2 regions of the Terrabacter ginsenosidimutans genome follow, and region 1 is predicted to be linked to the other one. Evidence: predicted binding sites of a transcription regulator. Region 1 holds the regulator's gene; the other holds the start of a gene.

Evidence for each region. Region 1 encodes LexA, which represses DNA repair genes until DNA is damaged. Its sites were predicted from a motif close to TCGAACANNTGTTCGA; they were not measured.
Region 2: a site for LexA is predicted at 1,539-1,554, ahead of ABD831_RS19290 (DUF6504 family protein). Genes of this name have one in related genera too.

What each region holds. Positions count from the first base shown of each region.
Region 1 is NZ_BAABDC010000007.1:78,040-87,265, forward strand. It holds gene ABD831_RS17980 (hypothetical protein) at 1-262, opposite strand, end outside; gene ABD831_RS17985 (LysM peptidoglycan-binding domain-containing protein) at 600-1,022, opposite strand; gene lexA (transcriptional repressor LexA) at 1,251-1,976, shown strand; gene ABD831_RS17995 (hypothetical protein) at 2,084-3,013, shown strand; gene ABD831_RS18000 (Sir2 family NAD-dependent protein deacetylase) at 3,072-4,040, opposite strand; gene ABD831_RS18005 (AMP-binding protein) at 4,045-5,598, opposite strand; gene ABD831_RS18010 (acetyl-CoA acetyltransferase) at 5,717-6,901, shown strand; gene ABD831_RS18015 (LysR substrate-binding domain-containing protein) at 6,993-7,940, shown strand; gene ABD831_RS18020 (peroxidase-related enzyme) at 8,032-8,613, shown strand; gene ABD831_RS18025 (gamma-glutamyltransferase) at 8,610-9,226, shown strand, end outside.
Region 2 is NZ_BAABDC010000009.1:7,698-16,923, reverse strand. It holds gene ABD831_RS19300 (DNA polymerase III subunit alpha) at 1-574, opposite strand, end outside; gene ABD831_RS19295 (SAV_6107 family HEPN domain-containing protein) at 582-1,031, opposite strand; gene ABD831_RS19290 (DUF6504 family protein) at 1,061-1,408, opposite strand; gene ABD831_RS19285 (DUF4126 domain-containing protein) at 1,933-2,646, shown strand; gene ABD831_RS19280 (hypothetical protein) at 2,797-3,267, shown strand; gene metF (methylenetetrahydrofolate reductase [NAD(P)H]) at 3,422-4,330, opposite strand; gene ABD831_RS19270 (polyprenyl synthetase family protein) at 4,437-5,531, shown strand; gene ABD831_RS19265 (Rv2175c family DNA-binding protein) at 5,595-6,002, opposite strand; gene ABD831_RS19260 (LysM peptidoglycan-binding domain-containing protein) at 6,432-7,394, shown strand; gene pknB (Stk1 family PASTA domain-containing Ser/Thr kinase) at 7,478-9,226, shown strand, end outside.

The sequences.
Region 1 (9,226 bases):
CCGCCTGCTCGACGGCGTCGTAGGTGTCGGCCGCGACGGTCAGGCACTGGCCCAGCTCCTGCAGCTCCCACCGGGTCGCGGCCAGTCGCGCCGCCCAGACGGCCGAGACCTGGCGCAGGCCCGCGGCGCTCCGGCTCCCCGGGAGAGCGGCGGCGATCGGCTGCAGCTCGTCCGCGATCGCAATCGTGCGCACCCGCGCGAGGACCTCGGTGATGGACGTGACGTCCTCGCGGAGTGCTGCCGTGTCCACTGCGTAGCGCATGGTGTGCTCCCTTCCCGAGGACTGTCACGCTAGGCCGCTCACCGGGCGGCTCACCGGCGTCATCCACAGGACCTGGCCCCAGGCGCATGAGGGCTGCGTGCTGTGTCGGCGCCCGCTGGACCACCTGCGCTGCAAGGACGCCGGGGACAGCAGGACGCCGCACCCCGGATCAGGGGTACGGCGTCCGGGGCAGGAGCGACGGGGTCGAAGCGCCGCTACCGCCAGCCGCTGAAGGTGGAGCCAACGCGGCAGATCGGGATGGGACGGTCGGTGCGACAGCCGGGAGACGGCCTACGCGATCGACCAGGTCCCCGAGAGCTCGCAGAGAGCTGTGGGGTCAGCGCGCCGGGATGACGAGCTGCTGACCGGCGTGGACCGCGGTGGTGCTGAGACTGTTGGCGACCTGGAGCTCGACGACGCCCTCGGCCGTCGTCAGCTCGGGCAGCTCGCGAGCGGCGACCCCCGAGAGCGTCTGCCCGGACTGCACCGTGACCGTGCGCGGCTCCCCCGTGGCCGAGGCCAGCTGGCCGGCCAACCCGACACCGAGGACGGCGACGACTGCCGCGACGAGCAGGGCCAGGACCACCCGACCGAACCGGGTCAGACGCAGGGGCGGCTGGGTGGCGCGCGCTGCCCGGGCCACCCCTGCCGCCTCAGGCCCGGTCGGCACGAGAACGAGACGGGGCCGTCCGGCCGACAGCGGCCGCTCGGACTCCTCGGTGTGCGGCTGGCGAACGGCCTCGAGGACGATGGCGCTCATGGTGACCTCCCCTTGCTCCTGAACTTGCGAACACATGTTCGATAGAACGTCTGTACGAGTTGTAGCACGTATGTTCGATGAAGTCGAGACACGCATCGAACAGGTGTTTGGCAACTGTGTTCGACCTGCGTAGTCTTTCCTCACACCACAGACCTCACCAGCCACCACTGACACTGGCCTCACATCCAGCGTCACGACGCGGTCTGAAGAGCCGACGAAGGGGACACCATGGGCGTGACCGAGCTTCCCGATCGCGACACCGGCGACGGTCTGACCGTCCGCCAGCGGCGGGTTCTCGAGGTCATCCGCAACTCCGTGGACCGCCGTGGCTACCCGCCGAGCATGCGTGAGATCGGCGACGCGGTCGGCCTGGCCAGCCCGTCCAGCGTCTCCCACCAGCTCAACGCGCTCGTCGCCAAGGGCTACCTCCGGCGTGACCCCAACCGTCCGCGCGCGCTCGAGGTCGTCTCGCCCGACGCGAAGGCGGAGGAGGTCGGCTACCGCGCGGGCGACGCGACGCCGCTGCGCCCGCGGGGCGACCAGTACGACACCGAGACCGACTCCGGCGATGCCCGCCCCGAGGCCTCCTACGTTCCCGTGCTCGGACAGATCGCGGCCGGCGTACCCATCACCGCCGAGGAGGTCGTCGAGGACGTGTTCCCGCTGCCCAAGCAGCTCGTCGGCGAGGGCGACCTCTTCCTGCTCAAGGTCACCGGCGACTCGATGATCGGCGCCGCGATCTGCGACGGCGACTGGGTCGTCGTGCGCCAGCAGCAGCATGCCGACAACGGCGACGTGGTCGCGGCGATGCTCGACAACGAGGCGACGGTCAAGACGTTCAAGCGCAAGGACGGCCACGTGTGGCTCATGCCGCACAACGACGACTTCTCCCCCATCGACGGCGACCACGCCACGATCCTCGGCAAGGTCACGGCGGTGCTGCGCCGCATCTGAGCCCTTCGGCTCCCCATCGACGACGTATGCCGTCGGCGCCCTCCGCGCCGACGGCATCGCCGTGTCCCGGGAGGCGTATCCGACGAGACGGCGAGAGACTCTGAACCGTGAGCCCTGCGAAGGAGACCGCCATGGCACCAGGCCGCACCCGGGACGTCGTGTTCACGTACCGCTACCTGCGGGGCGCGATGATCGCCCTGCTCCTCATGCTGCTGCTCTCGGTCGGCTACCAGTGGTGGTGGGAGACCGGCCACTCGTGCTGGCTCGGCTCGATCAGCGCGTACTACTACACACCGGCACGATCGGTCTTCGTCGGCTCGCTGTGCGCGCTCGGGGCCAGCCTCATCGCCTACAAGGGCCACTCGCCCGAGGAGGACGTGCTGCTCAACTTCTCGGGCTTCATGGCCTTCGTCGTCGCCATGGTCCCCACCGTGCCGGACGCCCGGTGCGGGCCGAACGCCTACACCCAGACCCCGGGCGAGATCGCCGCGGCCGTGCGCAACAACATCTGGTCGCTCGTCGTCGTCGCCGCCGTCGCCGCGCTGGTGGCCGCCTGGCTCAAGCGGGGCGCGATGACGCGCGACCCGTCCGAACGACCCACGGTGCGTTCCGTGGTCGTCTCCGTCGTCTGCGGCGCGGTGCTGCTCGGTGAGCTGACCCTCTTCCTCGCGCTGCGCGACCGCTTCATCGCGCTCAGCCACGGCGTCGCCGCGGGCACCATGGTGGCCGGGGTCATCGCCGTCATGGCCTTCAGCGCACTGCGCGCCGAGGAGCGCCACCGGGGCGCCGACGGCGGGGCTGTCTACAAGCGCACCTACATCGCGATCGCGGTGGCGCTCGCCGCGGCGCTCGGAGTGACGGTCCTCGCCGCCCTCACCGTCAAGGGGTTCGACCACCTCGTCCTCATCGCCGAGGTGATCATCATCGTGCTGTTCGCCGCCTACTGGGGCGTGCAGACCAAGGAGCTGTGGGACCTGCGCGCGAGCGACGGCGCCGACGGCACCGAGGCGCGGCAGACCCACTCCGTGGCCGAGTAGCCCTGCAGGACAGGGGCCGCCGACTCGACCGGACAGTGACCCCGCTCAGTGACCCCGCTCAGTGACCGAGCGCTTGACGCAGGTCCTCCAGGGTCGGGCCGAGGGGCGCGTGCAGACGTAGGCTCGCCTCGGCGTCACCGCGGGTGGCCGAACGCGTGACGATCGCGACCGGCACGTCGCGCTGGTGGGCCCGCCGGACGAAGCGGTAGCCGCTCATCACCGACAGCGACGAACCCAGCACGAGCACCGCCCCAGCGCCCTCGACGAGCGAGAAGCACTGCTCGACAAGCGCTTTGGGCACCGACTCGCCGAAGAAGACGACGTCGGGCTTGACGGTGTCGTGTCCGCAGACGAGACAGCGCGGCGCGTGGAAGGACTCGACGAGCGAGTCGGCGAGCACGATGTCACCATCGGGCCGGACCTGCTCGCCCCACTGCGAACCCACCGTCTGCGCCGCCTCGGCGAACCGCTCCATGAAGCCGGGGTTGGCCTCGGTCATCCTCTCGTGCAAGCCGATTCGCGTGGTGTACTCGCCGCAGGTGAGGCAGACGGCCCGGTCGAGCGACCCGTGGAGCTCGATGACGTCGGTGGCGCCCGAGGCCTGGTGCAGCCCGTCCACGTTCTGGGTGATGATCGGGCCCACGTAGCCCGCGCGCTGAAGGTCGGTGACGACGCGATGGCCCTCGTTGGGCTCGGCGGCGTTGAAGCGCTGCCACCCGATGTAGCTGCGCGCCCAGTAGCGCCGGCGCGCCTCGCTCGACCCTGCGAACTCGCCGTAGGTCATCGGCTCCACGCGACGGGTCCCGTCGGGCCCGCGGTAGTCCGGGATGCCCGACTCGGTGGAGAGCCCGGCGCCGGAGAGCACGACGACTCCGCCACCGCTGACGAGGTCCACGAGGTCGTCGAACGTGCCGAGGTCGTGCGTCTCGAGCGGCAGGGTGCGCGTGGTGGCGAGCCGGGTCGTGGCCGCCGACATGACTGTCGACGCGGCCGTCCCCTGCGGAGGTATGCCGTTCGGCTGCTGCACCCGGTCAGCCTACGTCGCCTGCCCCCGCCTCCCGGTCCCACGTCGTGGGTGTGACCGCACGGCGTCGCAGCTCCGCCTTGCGCACCTTGGCCGTGGGGGTGCGCGGCAGCTCGTCGACGATCTCGACGTAGCGCGGACGGGCGAAGCGCGGCAGGACGGAGTCGACGCGCTGGACGAGCTCCGCGCAGTCGAGGCTCGCGCCGGCAACGGGGACCACCGCGAGCATCACCTCGTCCTCGGTGCCGGCAGGGACCGAGGGCACGGCGTAGGCGGCCACCTCGGCCACCCCCGCCAGCGCCGCGACCGCGCTCTCGACCTCGAACGAGGAGATGTTCTCCCCGCGCCGCCGGATGCAGTCCTTGGTGCGGTCCACGAAGGTCACCCAGCCCTGCTCGTCCATCACCCCGGAGTCTCCGGTGTGGAACCACAGGCTGCGCCACGCCGCGACCGTCACCTCGGGCAAGCCGTGGTAGCCGGCCATGAACCCGAACGGCACCCGCGGGCGGACCATGATCTCCCCGACCGTGCCCCGCGGCACCGGCACGTCCGTGTCGGGGTCGCACACCTCCACCTCGAACCAGCGGTCCAGGACGAGGCCGGCGGTGCCGGGCCGCGACTGTCCCAGCCGGCCGTAGAGCGGGATGTTGACCTCCGTCATGCCGTATGCCGTCACGACCTCGGGCACGCCGAAGCGTTCCCGCCACGCGGCCTCGTGCGCGGGTGGGTTCGGCACGGGGCACACGACGCGGAGGCCGAGCTCGCCGTCGTCGGGCCGTGGGGGCTGGGCCATGACGAACTCGGACATCGAGCCGAGCAGGTTGGACACCGTGCAGCGGTGCTCGCGCACCTCACGGGTCCAGGCGCTCGCGCTGAAGCGAGGGCGCAGGACCGCACTCGCGCCGGCCAGGATCGTGGCCCCGAGCTGCATGAAGAGCCCGTTGGCGTGGAACAGGGGCATCGTCACGTAGTAGCGGTCTTCCGCCGTCAGGCCCAGCCCCTCGATGGTGCCCACGCCGAAGAGGACGCAGTGGGCGTGCGGCATGACGACGCCCTTCGACGGGCCGGTCGTCCCCGACGTGTACATGACGCAGGCCGTGTCGGCGGCGCGCGGCAACGGTCCCTCCCATTCCGGCTCCGACTGCCAACCCGTGAGGTCGACGATCTCCCGCCCGGCGGGGGACCCGAGGGCTGCGCGCACGGCACGCGCTCCTCCGGCATCGGCCACGACGAACCTTGCGCCGCAGTCGTCCAGCTGATGGGCGAGGAACGCACCCTCGAGGGCGGTGTTGACGGGCACGATGACGGCGCCGAGGCGGCCGAGTCCCAGCCACACCCGGACGAAGTCGAGCCCGCTGGCCAGCAGCACGGCCACGGCGTCGCCGCGCCGCACCCCGGCGGACGCCAGTCGCGAGGCCACCCGACGGGCATCACCGGCCGCTGCGGCATACGACAGCGAGCCTTCTCCGACGACGTGGACCAGCTCGCGACCACCGAGGGAGTCGGCCTGCTCCTCGAGCACGAGAGGGAGCACCCAGCGGGTCACGTCGTCATCGAACATGCTTGCCAGACAAACACTTTCATCCAACGATCCCGGTGTGTCGGGACGACACCGCGTGCGTCGTCATGTGGCCGCTGCACCCACGGCAGGGCCTGTCCCGCGGACTAGCGTGGGCCGCATGAGCCTGCGTGACACCTTCGGCACCGACGTCCTCGTCACCGGCTGGGGGCACACCCAGTTCGGCCGCCTCGACGACGAGACCCTGGAGAGCCTCGTCGTCAGCGCCGCGGGCGAGGCCCTGGAGTGCGCCGGGATCGAGCCCGGCCACGTCGACGAGATCGTGCTCGGCACGTTCAACTCGGGGATGTGGCCGCTCGGCTTCGCGTCGTCGCTCGCCCTCCAGCTCAGCGACGACCTCGCGAACGTGCCGGCGACACGCGTCGAGAACGCCTGCGCCTCCGGCTCCGCGGCCGTGCAGCAGGGCGTCAAGTCGCTCCTTGCCGGGACGGCGCGGACCGTCCTCGTCATCGGCGCCGAGAAGATGACGCACGCCCCTGCCGACGTCGTGGGCGCCGCGCTGCTCGGCGCGGACTACGAGCTGGCGGGACGCTCGTCGACGACGGGCTTCGCCGGGCTGTTCGCCGACGTCGCCCGGCACTACGAGAAGCACCATGGCCCCGTGGGCGACACGCTCGGCTCCATCGCCGCGAAGAACCACCGCAACGGTGTCCTCAACCCCTACGCACAGCTGCGCAAGGACCTCGGTGTGGACTTCTGCCGCACGGTCTCCGATCGCAACCCCATGGTCGCCGAGCCGCTGCGCCGCACCGACTGCTCCCCCGTGTCCGACGGCGCCGCGGCCCTCGTGCTCTCGACGCGCCGCACCGGGGGCCGCACCGACCCGGTGCGGCTTGCCGGTTTCGGTCACGCCAACGACTTCCTGCCCGCGGCCAAGCGCGACCCGCTCACCTTCGTGGGGACCGCGGCGGCCTGGCAGCGGGCGCTCGGCATGGCCCAGGTCGACACCTCCGACCTCGACCTCGTCGAGCTCCACGACTGCTTCACCATCGCGGAGCTCGTCGTCTACGAGGCGATCGGCCTCGCGCCGCGCGGCGAGGGGCACCGGCTCCTCGAGGACGGCACCGTGCACCGCGAAGGCCGACTGCCGGTCAACGTCTCCGGCGGCCTCAAGGCCAAGGGCCACCCCGTCGGCGCGACAGGGGTCTCGCAGCACGTGCTGGCCGCGATGCAGCTGTCGGGCACCGCCGGTGACATGCAGCTGCCCGCCGCGAGAAGAGCCGCCGTGCACAACATGGGTGGACTGGCGGTCGCCAACTACGTCAGCGTCCTGGAGTCGGTCTAGCCCCAGCTCCGCGGCGGTCCCCGCGCCATCCTGGGGTCGACGCGACATTCAGGATCGCGCCACTTCCATAATCACCGGTTATGATCGACCCATGATCGATGCTGCGGGCCTGCGGGTCATGAAGGCCATTGCCGACGAGGGAAGCTTCACGAGCGCCGCCAACGCGCTGGGCTTCACCCAGCCGGCCATCTCCCAGATGGTCCGACGCCTGGAGCAGCGCACGGGGACCGTTCTCGTCGAGCGCTACGGCCGGCAGGTCCGCCTCACGGAGGCCGGCCAGGTACTGGCCCGTCACGCCGTCGGAGTCCTCGCCGCGCTCGACGCGGCCGAGGAGGAGATCACCGCCATCGCCGGGCTGCGCGCCGGGCGCGTCCGTCTGCAGGCCTTCCCCAGCTCGTCGGCGACACTCGTGCCGAGGACGCTCGCCATCCTCAAGGCCCGCCATCCCGACATCACCGTCACCTTCACCGAGGCCGAGCCGCCGGAGTCGCTCGCGGCCCTGCGCAACGGCGACTGCGACGTCGCCGTCGCCTTCGCCTACGAGGGCGGCGATCTCGGGGAGCTCGAGGAGGACCTCTCCCTGCTCGTCACCCGCCGCCTCATGGACGACGAGGTGCGGCTCGTCGTGCCTGCCGGTCACCCCCACGCCGGTGACAAGGCCGCGACGCTCGGCGACTTCTCGGGCGAGGAGTGGATCGCCGGCTGTCCCCGCTGCCGCGGCCATCTGCTCTCGCTCGCCGACACCGCGGGCTTCCGGCCCAACGTCGCCTTCGAGACCGAGGACTACGTCGCCCAGCTCGGGCTCGTCACGGCCGGGCTCGGGGTCGCCCTCGTTCCTGACCTCATCCTCAACGCCGCCAAGCACGACGAGGTCGCGACGCTGCCGCTCTCTCCGGCGTCGCGGCGCCAGATCCTCGCCGTCACCACCCCCGACCTCCTGCGGGTCCCCGCCGTCGCCGCGGCGCTGGACGCGCTCTGCGAGGCCGCCGGTGCCGACCCCAAGGTCTCCCCCGCCCAGCTCGTCGCCGCGAAGGGCTGACGGCCCCGGCGCGTACCGACGCGTACCGGCGCGTACCGGCGCGTACCGGCGCGTACGGGCGCGCGGCCGCCACCCGGCATACGGTGGCCTCATGGGTGACCGTGAGCGCATCTCCTACCTGCCCGTTCCCGAGCGCGGCGACGTCCCCGAGGGCGTGAGCCGCCTGTGGGACAAGGCGCAGGAGGCCTTCGGCTTCGTGCCCAACGTCTTCCGTGCCCAAGCGGTCAACGGGGACCAGTTCCTCGCGTGGTGGGGCTACTTCAACCTCCTCGTCAACAAGGAGGGCCACCTGAGCAACGCGGACCGGGAGCTGCTGGCCGTCGTCGTCAGCAGCGTCAACCGGTGCACGTACTGCGAGGTGAGCCACGGCGCCGCCCTCCGGGAGTACTCCGGTGATCCTGTGACCGCCGACCTCGTCGCCTCGAACTGGCGCCAGGCCGGGCTCGGTGAGCGGGAGCACGCGATGGCCTCGTACGCCGAGAGGCTGACGCTCCATCCCGCCGAGGTCACCGAGACCGACCTCGAGCCGCTCCGCGCCGTCGGGCTCGACGACCACCAGGTCGTCGAGCTCGTGCAGGTCGTGGGGATGTTCAACCTCACCAACCGCGTGTCGACAGCGCTCGGTCTCGTCCCGAACCCGGAGTACCACTCCAGCGGCCGAGCGACCTCATGAGCCGGGTCGCACTGTCCGCCCCGGGGCCGTCAGCCCTGCAGGCCGGGCTCGAGGTGGCCGCCGAGGGCGGGAACGCGGTCGACGCGGCCATCACGGCGTCCCTGTCCGCCATGAGCACGGAGCCCGGCGTCGTCAGCCTGATGGGCGGCGCCTTCGTCAACGTGTGGCTCGCCGGCGCCGACCCGGTCATCATCGACGGCAACGTCGAGATGCCCGGGCGCGGGCTCGACCCGTCCGCCTTCGGCCGTGGCGTGCGGCAGGTCCCCACCGACTACGGCGGCGGGGTGACGATCGGCGCTGGACACGCCGCGGTCGCGAACTCCGGTGCCGTGCAGGCACTCTCGGTCGCCAGGGACCGCTTCGGACTGGTGCCCTGGCGGCGCCTCGTCGAGCCGTCTGCCCGGGCCTGCCGCGAGGGCTACCGGATCGGTGCGCCCGCCGCCCTCTACCTCGGTCTCGTCCGCGACACCCTCTTCGGCGGCGACGCCGAGGCTCACGCCCTGGTGACGGGGGCCGACGGCGGCCCTCTCGAGCCGGGCGAGACGTCCCTCAACCTCGACCTCGCCGACATCCTGGACCTGTTGGCAGCACAAGGGGTCTCACTCTTCACGAC
Region 2 (9,226 bases), on a different contig from region 1:
GCCCGTCCGCTGTCGTGGCGACGGTGGACCCGGTGGACCCGGTGGACCCGGTGGACCCGGTGGACGCAGTGGGCAGCGCGCGCACGTGCTCGGCGACGAGGCCGAGGGTCGTGACGGGGTTGCCCCGCTCGCCGCGCAGGTGGGTGGCGGTGACGAGGCGGCAGAGCGCCGCCCATCCCTCACCCGGGGCGAGGCCGCTGTTGCTGCCGCGAGCCAGCACGGTGATGCGGGGCAGCCGCGGGTCGACGAGAGCGCCGCCACGCACCGGGGTGCGCACGGGGCGGTGGCGCTCGGGCTGCTCGGGCCCGATGGCGAGGTCGACGCCGAGGATCGGGGCGACGTCGTGCTCCATGCACGCGCGCACGAACTTGACCGCCCCGTAGAGCCCGTCTCGGTCGGTCAGGGCGAGTGCCGGCTGTCCGAACGCGGCTGCGCGCTCGACGAGCTGGTGCGGCTTGGCCGTGCCGTAGCGCATGGAGTAGCCCGAGGCGACGTGCAGGTGCACGAAGCTCTCGCCCGTGGTGCCGGTCGGGGTGCTGGTGGCCAGAGTGCCGGTCATGGTCCTGGTGCTCATGCTGGTCTCACGTCCCGGTCGCCCGGCTCCTCGAGACGGGCGTGATCGACTGCGGCAGTGGCGCCGTCAGGGGGATCCCGAGCAGGTCCTGGACGATCTCGAGGAACATCTCGGCCTGGCGCAGCAGGTCGTCGGACTCGCGCGCACTGATGTGGCCACCGCGGTCGATGACCGACCGGTGGGCCGAGCAGGCCGCGAAGAAGTCGGCCCACTCCCCCAGCTCGGGTGCGACGCCGGGCAGCACCTGCCAGACGCTGCGGGGTCGCGCGCGGGGGGTCGGGGCGGTGCGGGCCGCGACGAGGGCGGCAGCGGCACGCAGGGCACCGAGGTGGGCGTCGCGGTAGCGCTCCGAGGCCTCGGTGGTGCGACAGGCGGACTCGAGCGTCGTGCGGGCCCGCTCGAGCAGGTCGAGCACGGCGACCGAGATGGGCGGGCGGCGCAGGTGGGCGGCGGTCACGGGGGTCTCCTCTTCTCCGGACAGGGGTTTCAGTCGGCGACCCGGACGAGCGACCAGCGGTCCCCGTGCAGGAGCTCGTCGTGGGCGAGGTCGTAGACCCCGGGGGCGAACGACCATCCCGGGCTCGCCTCGACGCGCCAGACGTGCTGCTCTCTCGATGCAGCGACGAGCGTCTCCCCGGGGCGCACCTGGGCCTCGTCGGCATCGAGCGCGTCGCGCCACCACGCCCGTCGCTCGCGCCAGTGCGCGAGGACGGCTCGCACGACGTAGAGGCGGCCGCGCCAGATGAACGCCTCGGGCGGCACCCCGGAAGCCTCGGCTGCCGGGGCCTGCCGGGCCATCCCGGACTGCTCCTGCTCCCGCACTCTCACCTGCACGGAGTCACTGAACCTGCGCACCACGACACGTCTCCCTCGGACACGTCGAGGCCGGACATCACGACCCAGACCACCCGCGCCCCACACGAGCGGTCCGACAACCAACCGACGACTGAACTGACATCTTCATTCGAACACCTGTTCGATACGACAACCCTAACCCCCGCCGCCGACACCGTGTCAAGAACGGTCCACGACGCGTGCCCCCCGGCAGACGGTCCCACGGCAGGTCCCCCGGCACATGGCGCCAAAACGGACAAAACTGAGTACCCGTGCTCACGTCGTCCCACCCGCCCGCGGGCAGAGTGGGGCCCGCGGGTCCGGTCCGCGAACGGAGAGGTGCAGGGGTCCTGTCCGCTCACGGATCGGGCCCGTTCGGCTGCCCGCCGCCACCTGCAGCGCGCCCCGTTGCGCGCTCCCTGGGAATGCGGGAGCGTCAGGGACGTTGGACCTGTGCTCGGCCGTCCGGCCCGGCAGCAGATGCACCGGCGCCCCCGCGACCGGCGCACGACCGAAGGAGTGTCGTGGGCGCCGAGCTCATCCCCATGGCCTTCACCACCGGGTGGGGCAGCGGAATCAACGCGTATGCGGTCGTGCTCGTCCTCGGGCTGGCCGACAAGATCTTCAACCTCAGCCAGATCCCGAACGCCCTGGCCCGCACCGACGTGCTCATCGGCGCCGGGATCCTCTTCGCGGTCGAGATGCTCGCCGACAAGATCCCCTACGTCGACTCCGTGTGGGACTCCGTGCACACGGTCGTCAGACCTGCGGTGGGGGCCACGATCGGCTACCTCATCGGCCATGACACAGCCTCCCTCGACGCCGCCGTCGGCGCGGCGACGGGCGGTGTCACGGCCCTCATCTCGCACGGCATCAAGGCCGGCCTGCGCGCCGCCGTCAACACCTCTCCCGAGCCGGCGAGCAACGTCCTCGTCAGCACCACCGAGGACGTCACTGTCACCGGCGTCACCGCCCTCGCGATCGCCCATCCGTGGCTGGCTGCGGCCATCGCCTTCCTCTTCCTCGCGCTCGGTGCCTTCCTCGTCTACAAGCTCGCCGGCCGGATCCGCCGCTACAAGCGGCGCTACGACGCATGGGGCGAACGCGTGGGCATCGCGGTGCCGGCCGGGCGCCGGGGGCCGGACACACGGTCGGGGCCGCCGCCCGCGGCGCCACCGGCTCCTCCGGCGAGCCGGGCCGCCGAACGGCTCGAGCAGCCCTTCGACCAGGAGACCTGACCCACGCCCCGAGGCCGCGCCGGGAGGGTCACTCACAGGTCTGCGCGGGTCTCACAGGACGTCCCCACGCTGACGAGTGGGTCGGCACAGGGCCGCCGCCGACGGTGGACACAGCTGGCACGAGGCCAGCCCATCGAAGGAGTGGACCGCATGAGGAACAAGACCATCGCACTGGCAGGCGCCGGCATCGTGGCCGCGTCGGCGCTCGCGCTCGGCGGGGCAGCCCTCGCCAGCGCGGATCAGGCAGGCAGCACCGGCACCTCGACGGGCGGTGCCTACGGGCAGCTCGGAGAAGGCGGCCCGGGCCTGAACGGAAACGGCAACGGCAACACGGATCCCCGCAAGCCCATGCGCTCCGACGAGAAGCTGCTCACGGGCGAGACCGCCGCCAAGGTGACGGCGGCAGCCAAGGCCAAGGAGCCGACCGCGACGATCGAGCGCGTCGAGACCGACTCGGATGGCGTCTACGAGGCGCACATGGTGCGCACCGACGGCACCCCACATCACGGTGCAGGTCGACGCCTCCTTCGCCGTCACGGCGGTCCAGGAGGGCGGATCGGGCGGACCGGGAGGCCGTGGCGGCGACCACGACGGCGACGGTCCCCAGAGCCAGCAGGGTGAGGTGCCCACCTCACCCGACGGCACCTCGACGACCACACCGTCGAGCACCTGAGCAGACCGGACGACCCGAGTCACCCGAACCGGACGGCCGGCCCTTATCGGGGCCGGCCGTCCTCGACCGGGGTTCGTCCTCGGCCGTGGTCCGTCCCGCGTGTCAGAGGTTGCCGAAGACCTCGAGCGTCGCCGACGACCGGTTCATCGTGATGAAGTGGATGCCGGGTGCACCCTCGTCGAGCAGGCGTCGTGACGACTCGGTGGCGATGGCCATGCCCTCGGCCCGCACGCCGACCGCGTCGTCCTCGTGGCGCTCGAGCCGGTCGGTGACCGAGGTCGGCATCGGCTGTCCGGCGAGCTGGGCCATGCGCGCCACCTGCCGGGCGTTCGTGATCGGCATGATCGCCGGGACGACCGGCAGCCGGGACCCGCGTCGCGCGAGCTCGTCGCGCAGCCGCAGGTAGTGGTCGACGTCGAAGACCATCTGGGTGATCGCGAACTCCGCGCCGGCCCGCTCCTTGCGGATCAGCGTCTCGGCGTCCTCCCTGGTGTCGCGCGACTCGGGGTGGCCGTCGGGGAACGCAGCGACACCGACCGTGAAGTCGCCGAGGCCGCGCACCAGTGCGACGAGCTCGTCCGCGTGGTCGAGGCCTTCGGGGTGGGCGACCCAGGGCTGGCCGAGGCCACCCTGGGGGTCGCCGCGCAGGGCGAGGATGTTGCGGACCCCGCCAGCGGCATACGAACCGACGATGCTGCGCAGCTCGGCGACGGAGTGGCCGACGCAGGTCAGGTGCGCCATGGGTGTCAGCGACGTCTCCTCGAGGACGCGCTGGGTCAGGCGCACGGTCCGGTCGCGGGTGCCGCCCCCGGCGCCGTAGGTGATCGACACGAAGCTCGGCGAGAGCTTCTCGAGGCGCCGGATGGCGTCCCAGAGCTGCGCCTCGGACGCGTCGTCCTTGGGCGGGAAGAACTCGAAGCTGAACGTCGGGGTGTCGGCCTCGATCATCGCCGGGATGGACCGCGTGAACCGCTCCGCCCGCGCCATCGAGGATGCCGTGCCGTGTGCCATGTCGCCACCCTAGGCCGAGCGCGTCCACGCTTGCGTGGGCTGTTCACGAGGCGGCCGTCCCGCCGCGTAGGCTGACCACGATTCCCGCGACTCGATGGAGGACCCCGTGCAGACCCCCACCGACCTCGACGTGCTGCGCCGTCGGGTGCAGCAGGCGATCGACGGGCAGATCGCCGGGGCCACGCAGTCGCTCGCCGCGATCGGCGACGAGACGGCCCCGCTCGTGTCGGCGGTGACGGGCCTGCTGACGGGTGGCAAGGGCCTGCGCGCCGGCTTCCTCTACTGGGGCTACCGCGCCGCCGGCGGCGCCGACTCGGACGCACTCGTGCGCCTCGCCGCGAGCATGGAGTTCTTCCAGGGCGCCGCGCTGCTCCACGACGACGTCATGGACCGCAGCGACACGAGACGGGGTATGCCGTCCGCCCACCGTGCCGTCGCCTCGCTGCACCAGCAGCGTGGCTGGGCCGGTGACCCCGACCGGTTCGGCGAGGGCACCGCGATCCTCGCCGGTGACCTGTGCCTGACCTGGTGCGACGAGCTGTATGCCACGTGCGGCCTGCCCGCTGCGGAGCTCGCGCGCGGACGTCAGCTTTTCGACTCGATGCGCACGCAGCTGATGGGCGGCCAGTTCCTCGACCTGCTCGAGTCGGCCCGCGGCTGGGACGGGCTCGACCTCGATGCCCGGATCGCCTCGGCTCGCAAGGTGATTCGGTTCAAGAGCGCGAAGTACACCATCGAGCACCCGCTGCTCATCGGGGCCCTGGTCGGTGGCGCTCCCGACGGCGCGCTCGCACCCCTGTCCGACTACGGCCTGGCCCTCGGTGAGGCGTTCCAGCTGCGCGACGACCTCCTCGGTGTCTTCGGTGACCCCGAGGCGACCGGCAAGCCGGCCGGCGACGACCTGCGCGAGGGCAAGCGCACGGTCCTCGTCGCGCATGCCCTGGACGCGGCGTCCGACTCCCAGCGCGAGATCGTCGAGAGCCTGCTCGGGCGCGACGACCTCGAGATCGGCGGCGTCGAGTCGATCCGCCAGGTGCTCGTCGACACAGGCTCCGTCGACCGGGTCGAGAGTCTGATCACCGCCCTCGCCGACGACGCCTTCCGGGCGCTCGACCGGGCCCGCGCCACCGACTCCTACGACGCCTCGGCGCTCGACGTGCTCGAGGCGCTCGTCGCGGTGTCGACGGCGCGCCGGTCCTGACGCGGACCGCACCACACGGCATACGCCCGTGGTGCGGTCACAGGTGCCCGAAGGGGTGCCGCCTCAGAAGGCGAGCTCCTGCGCCCGGCGGCGGATCTCCGTCTTGTAGCCGGCCAGCATCGCGTCGATGGGGGCGCCCTCGACGGGCAGCGTCGCGTCCGGGGTGTAGAGCCACGCGATGATCTCGTCGTCGCCCATGCCGCCGTCGGCGAGGACGGTGAAGGTTCCGCGGAGCTCGGGCCGAGGGCCGGTCTCGTCGAAGAACTTGGCCGGGACGGCAGTGACCCGGCGCTCGCCGATGCGAGCGGCCAGGACCTCGCGGTCGGCGATGAGCTGCCGCACGTGCGACAGGGACACGCCGATCCGCTCGGCGGCGTCGGGCACGGTCAGCCACTCCCCGACGAGGGACTCGAGGTCGGTCGCGTGGGGATGGGTGGACTCGTCGGACTGCGGTGCAGGGGTGTCGCTCACGGTGCAAGAGTCTGCCACCGTCTGCAACCGGCTCGCGCACCTGCCGGATCAGCGCATGGTCGGCGCATGGTCGGCGCGTGGTCGGCGCGTGGTCGGCGCGTGGTCGGCGCGTGGTCGGCGCCGGGTTGGCGCCGGGTTGGCGCCGGGTTGGCGCCGGGTCGGGGCGGGTCGGGGCCCGTCGGAGCGGGACCACCGAGGCGCTCAGTGCTCTCGAGCCGTGAATTACACGGGTGTATTTATACTTTAGTGCTCAATTGTGCGCTATCGTCACAGGCGCCACTCCGTTCACAAGCGTCCCACTGGGACGCCCAGCAACGTCTCCGCAGCTCCCGCGGACGCCAGACCATCGCCGAACTCGACCGCCCCTTCCGAACGCCCCTCCACGTTTCTCGAACTCAGCTCGGGCCCCAGGAAAGGACTCCACACCCCATGCCCTTCGCCGACGTCGCCGCGCTCGCGCTGCCTGCCCACTCCGCCGTCGCCCCCGTCGCCACGACGCCGTGGAAGACCGTCACGGTCCGCCCGGGTGACACGCTGTGGCACCTCGCCATCGCGCACCGCTCGACGATCTACGCGATCGTCGAGAAGAACAGGCTGAGTCGCGGCGGGTCCCTGATCCGTCCCGGGCAGAAGCTGCTCGTCCCCGGCCGGCCCGCCGGGGCCACGACGGCGCCCCTCCCGGCGAGGCCGACCGGGACACCGAGCACCAGTCCCACGAAGCCGTCGGCAGGCGACTCGGTCTACGTCGTGCGCTCGGGCGACACGATGAGCGGCATCGCGAAGCGCTTCGGCGTCTCCCTGACGAAGCTGCTGGCCTCGAACAGGATGAGCAGCACGACGGTCATCTACGTCGGCCAGAAGATCACCGTTCCCGGGACGGGATCCTCCGCCACGCCGAGCACCCCGTCGCCCGCGCCGACTCCCCCGCCCGGCTACCAGTACCCGAGCAAGACGGCGCAGGCCGTCGCCGAGAGCAAGGCGAAGCTCGCCGCCCAGGCCGTGCCGAGCCGCACCGAGACCTCGGCGATGATCCGCGCGACGGCCACCCGCAACGGTGTGGACCCCAAGCTGGCGCTCGCCATCGGCTGGCTCGAGTCCGGCTGGTACCAGCGTGCCGTGTCCTACACGGACGCGGTCGGCGTCATGCAGCTCATGCCCGTCTCCCAGACGTGGGCCTCGCAGCTCGCAGGCCGTTCGCTCGACCGCTACGACACGCAGGACAACATCACCGGTGGCGTCCTCATCATCCGCGCCCTGCTGACGAGCGCCGACTCCCGCGAGCAGGCCATCGCCGGCTACTACCAGGGCCTCTACTCGGTCCGGACCAAGGGCATGTACGAGGACACCAAGCGCTACGTGGCCAGCGTGCTCGCCACCTACGACCGCATGTGACCGGTCCTCCCGAGGTCAGCGGACGCCCGGCCGCCGCGGCTCGCCTGCGCGGGATGCCGAGGATCAGCCCGTAAACTTCGCCTGTGACGTCCAGCGTGGCGGACGCCCTCGTCGGTCGGGTGATCGACGGCAGGTACCGCATCCTCTCCCACCTCGCAGACGGAGGCATGGCCTCTGTCTACGTGGCGCTGGACGGACGCCTCGACCGGGAGGTGGCGCTGAAGATCATGCGCCCCGGGCTCGCCACCGACGACGTCTTCGTCGAACGTTTCCGCGCCGAGGCCCGGTCCGCAGCACGCCTGAACCACCCCAACGTCGTCGCCGTCTTCGACCAGGGCGAGGACGACGGCGAGGTCTTCCTGGCGATGGAGCTCATCGAGGGCAAGACGCTGCGCGACGTCATCCACGAGGAGGCGCCGCTCACCGCGCGCGAGTCCCTCGCCATCCTCGAGCCCATCCTGCTGGCTCTGCGGGCGGCCCACGCGGCCGGCATGATCCATCGCGACGTCAAGCCCGAGAACGTCATCGTGCGCCGCGACGGGGAGGTCAAGGTCGCCGACTTCGGGCTTGCCCGCGCGATCACCAACCAGGCCACGACGAGTCAGACCGGCGTCCTGCTGGGCACCGTGTCCTACCTCTCACCCGAACAGGTCGAGCGAGGCGTGGCCGACACGCGCAGCGACGTGTATGCCGCTGGCCTGCTGCTCTTCGAGATGCTCACCGGGCGCAAGGCCGTCACCGGCGGCACCCCGATCCAGATCGCGTACAACCACGTCCACGGTTCGATCGTCGCGCCCTCGACGCTGGTGCCCGCCGTCCCGACGGTGCTCGACGACCTCGTCGCCCGCGCGACCGCCGTCGAGCCCGACGACCGCTTCGAGTCCGCCACCGCCTTCGTCACCGCACTGCGCGAGGTCCGGCGCGGGCTGTCGGCGTCCGAGCTCGACCAGCGCGGCACCGGTCCGGACCCCGCCGGCTCCGCAGTGCTGGCGCCTACCTCCGCGACGGCACAGCTCTCCCCCGTGGATCGAGACCAGAGCGTCGAGGCGTCGGCCGTGCCCGAGCGGCAACGCACGCGCCCCAACGACGTCGGGCGCGCCGCCTTGGCAGGCCTGCCGGTCCACGACGACGGGCCTGCCCTCGAGCACACCGCGGCGATGCCGATCGAGCGACGCGGTGGCCGAGGCCGTCGGCGTCGTTGGCCGCTCTGGCTCGCAGCCGTCCTCATCGTGGGTGGGGCCTCGTTCGGCGGCTGGTGGTTCACGGCCGGCCCGGGCGGCTCGACCCTGGTGCCCGCCGTCGTCGGCGAGCAGCTCTCGCAGGCCGCAGGCGAGATGCGGCAGGCCTCCCTGTCGATGGAGACCGTCGAGGAGTTCTCCGAGGCCAGGGCCCAGGGCGTCGTGCTGCGCGTCGAGCCCGGCGCGGGCAGCGAGCTCGGCAAGGACTCGACGGTGCGCGTCGTCGTCTCGAAGGGCAAGGAGCGGTATGCCGTCCCGACCCTCGTGGGGGTCAAGGTCGGCGACACGGGAGCTGCCCTCTCCCCCCTGAATCTTCGGCTCGGAGAGAGGTCGCGGGCCTGGAGCGAGACGGTCCCCGAGGGCGTCGTCATCTCGCAGGACCCGGCCCCTGGCGAGTCCGTCAAGCGCAACACCGCGGTGTCGGTCGTCGTCTCCAAGGGGCGCCGGCCCATCGAGGTCCCCACCGTGACGGGCACACCGTTCGAGGCGGCCTCGGCAACCCTCACGAAGGCCGGACTCACGGTCCAGCGCGGCGACGACGTCAACAGCGACTCCGTGCCGGCCGGCCAGGTCGTCTCGCAGTCGCCCGACAAG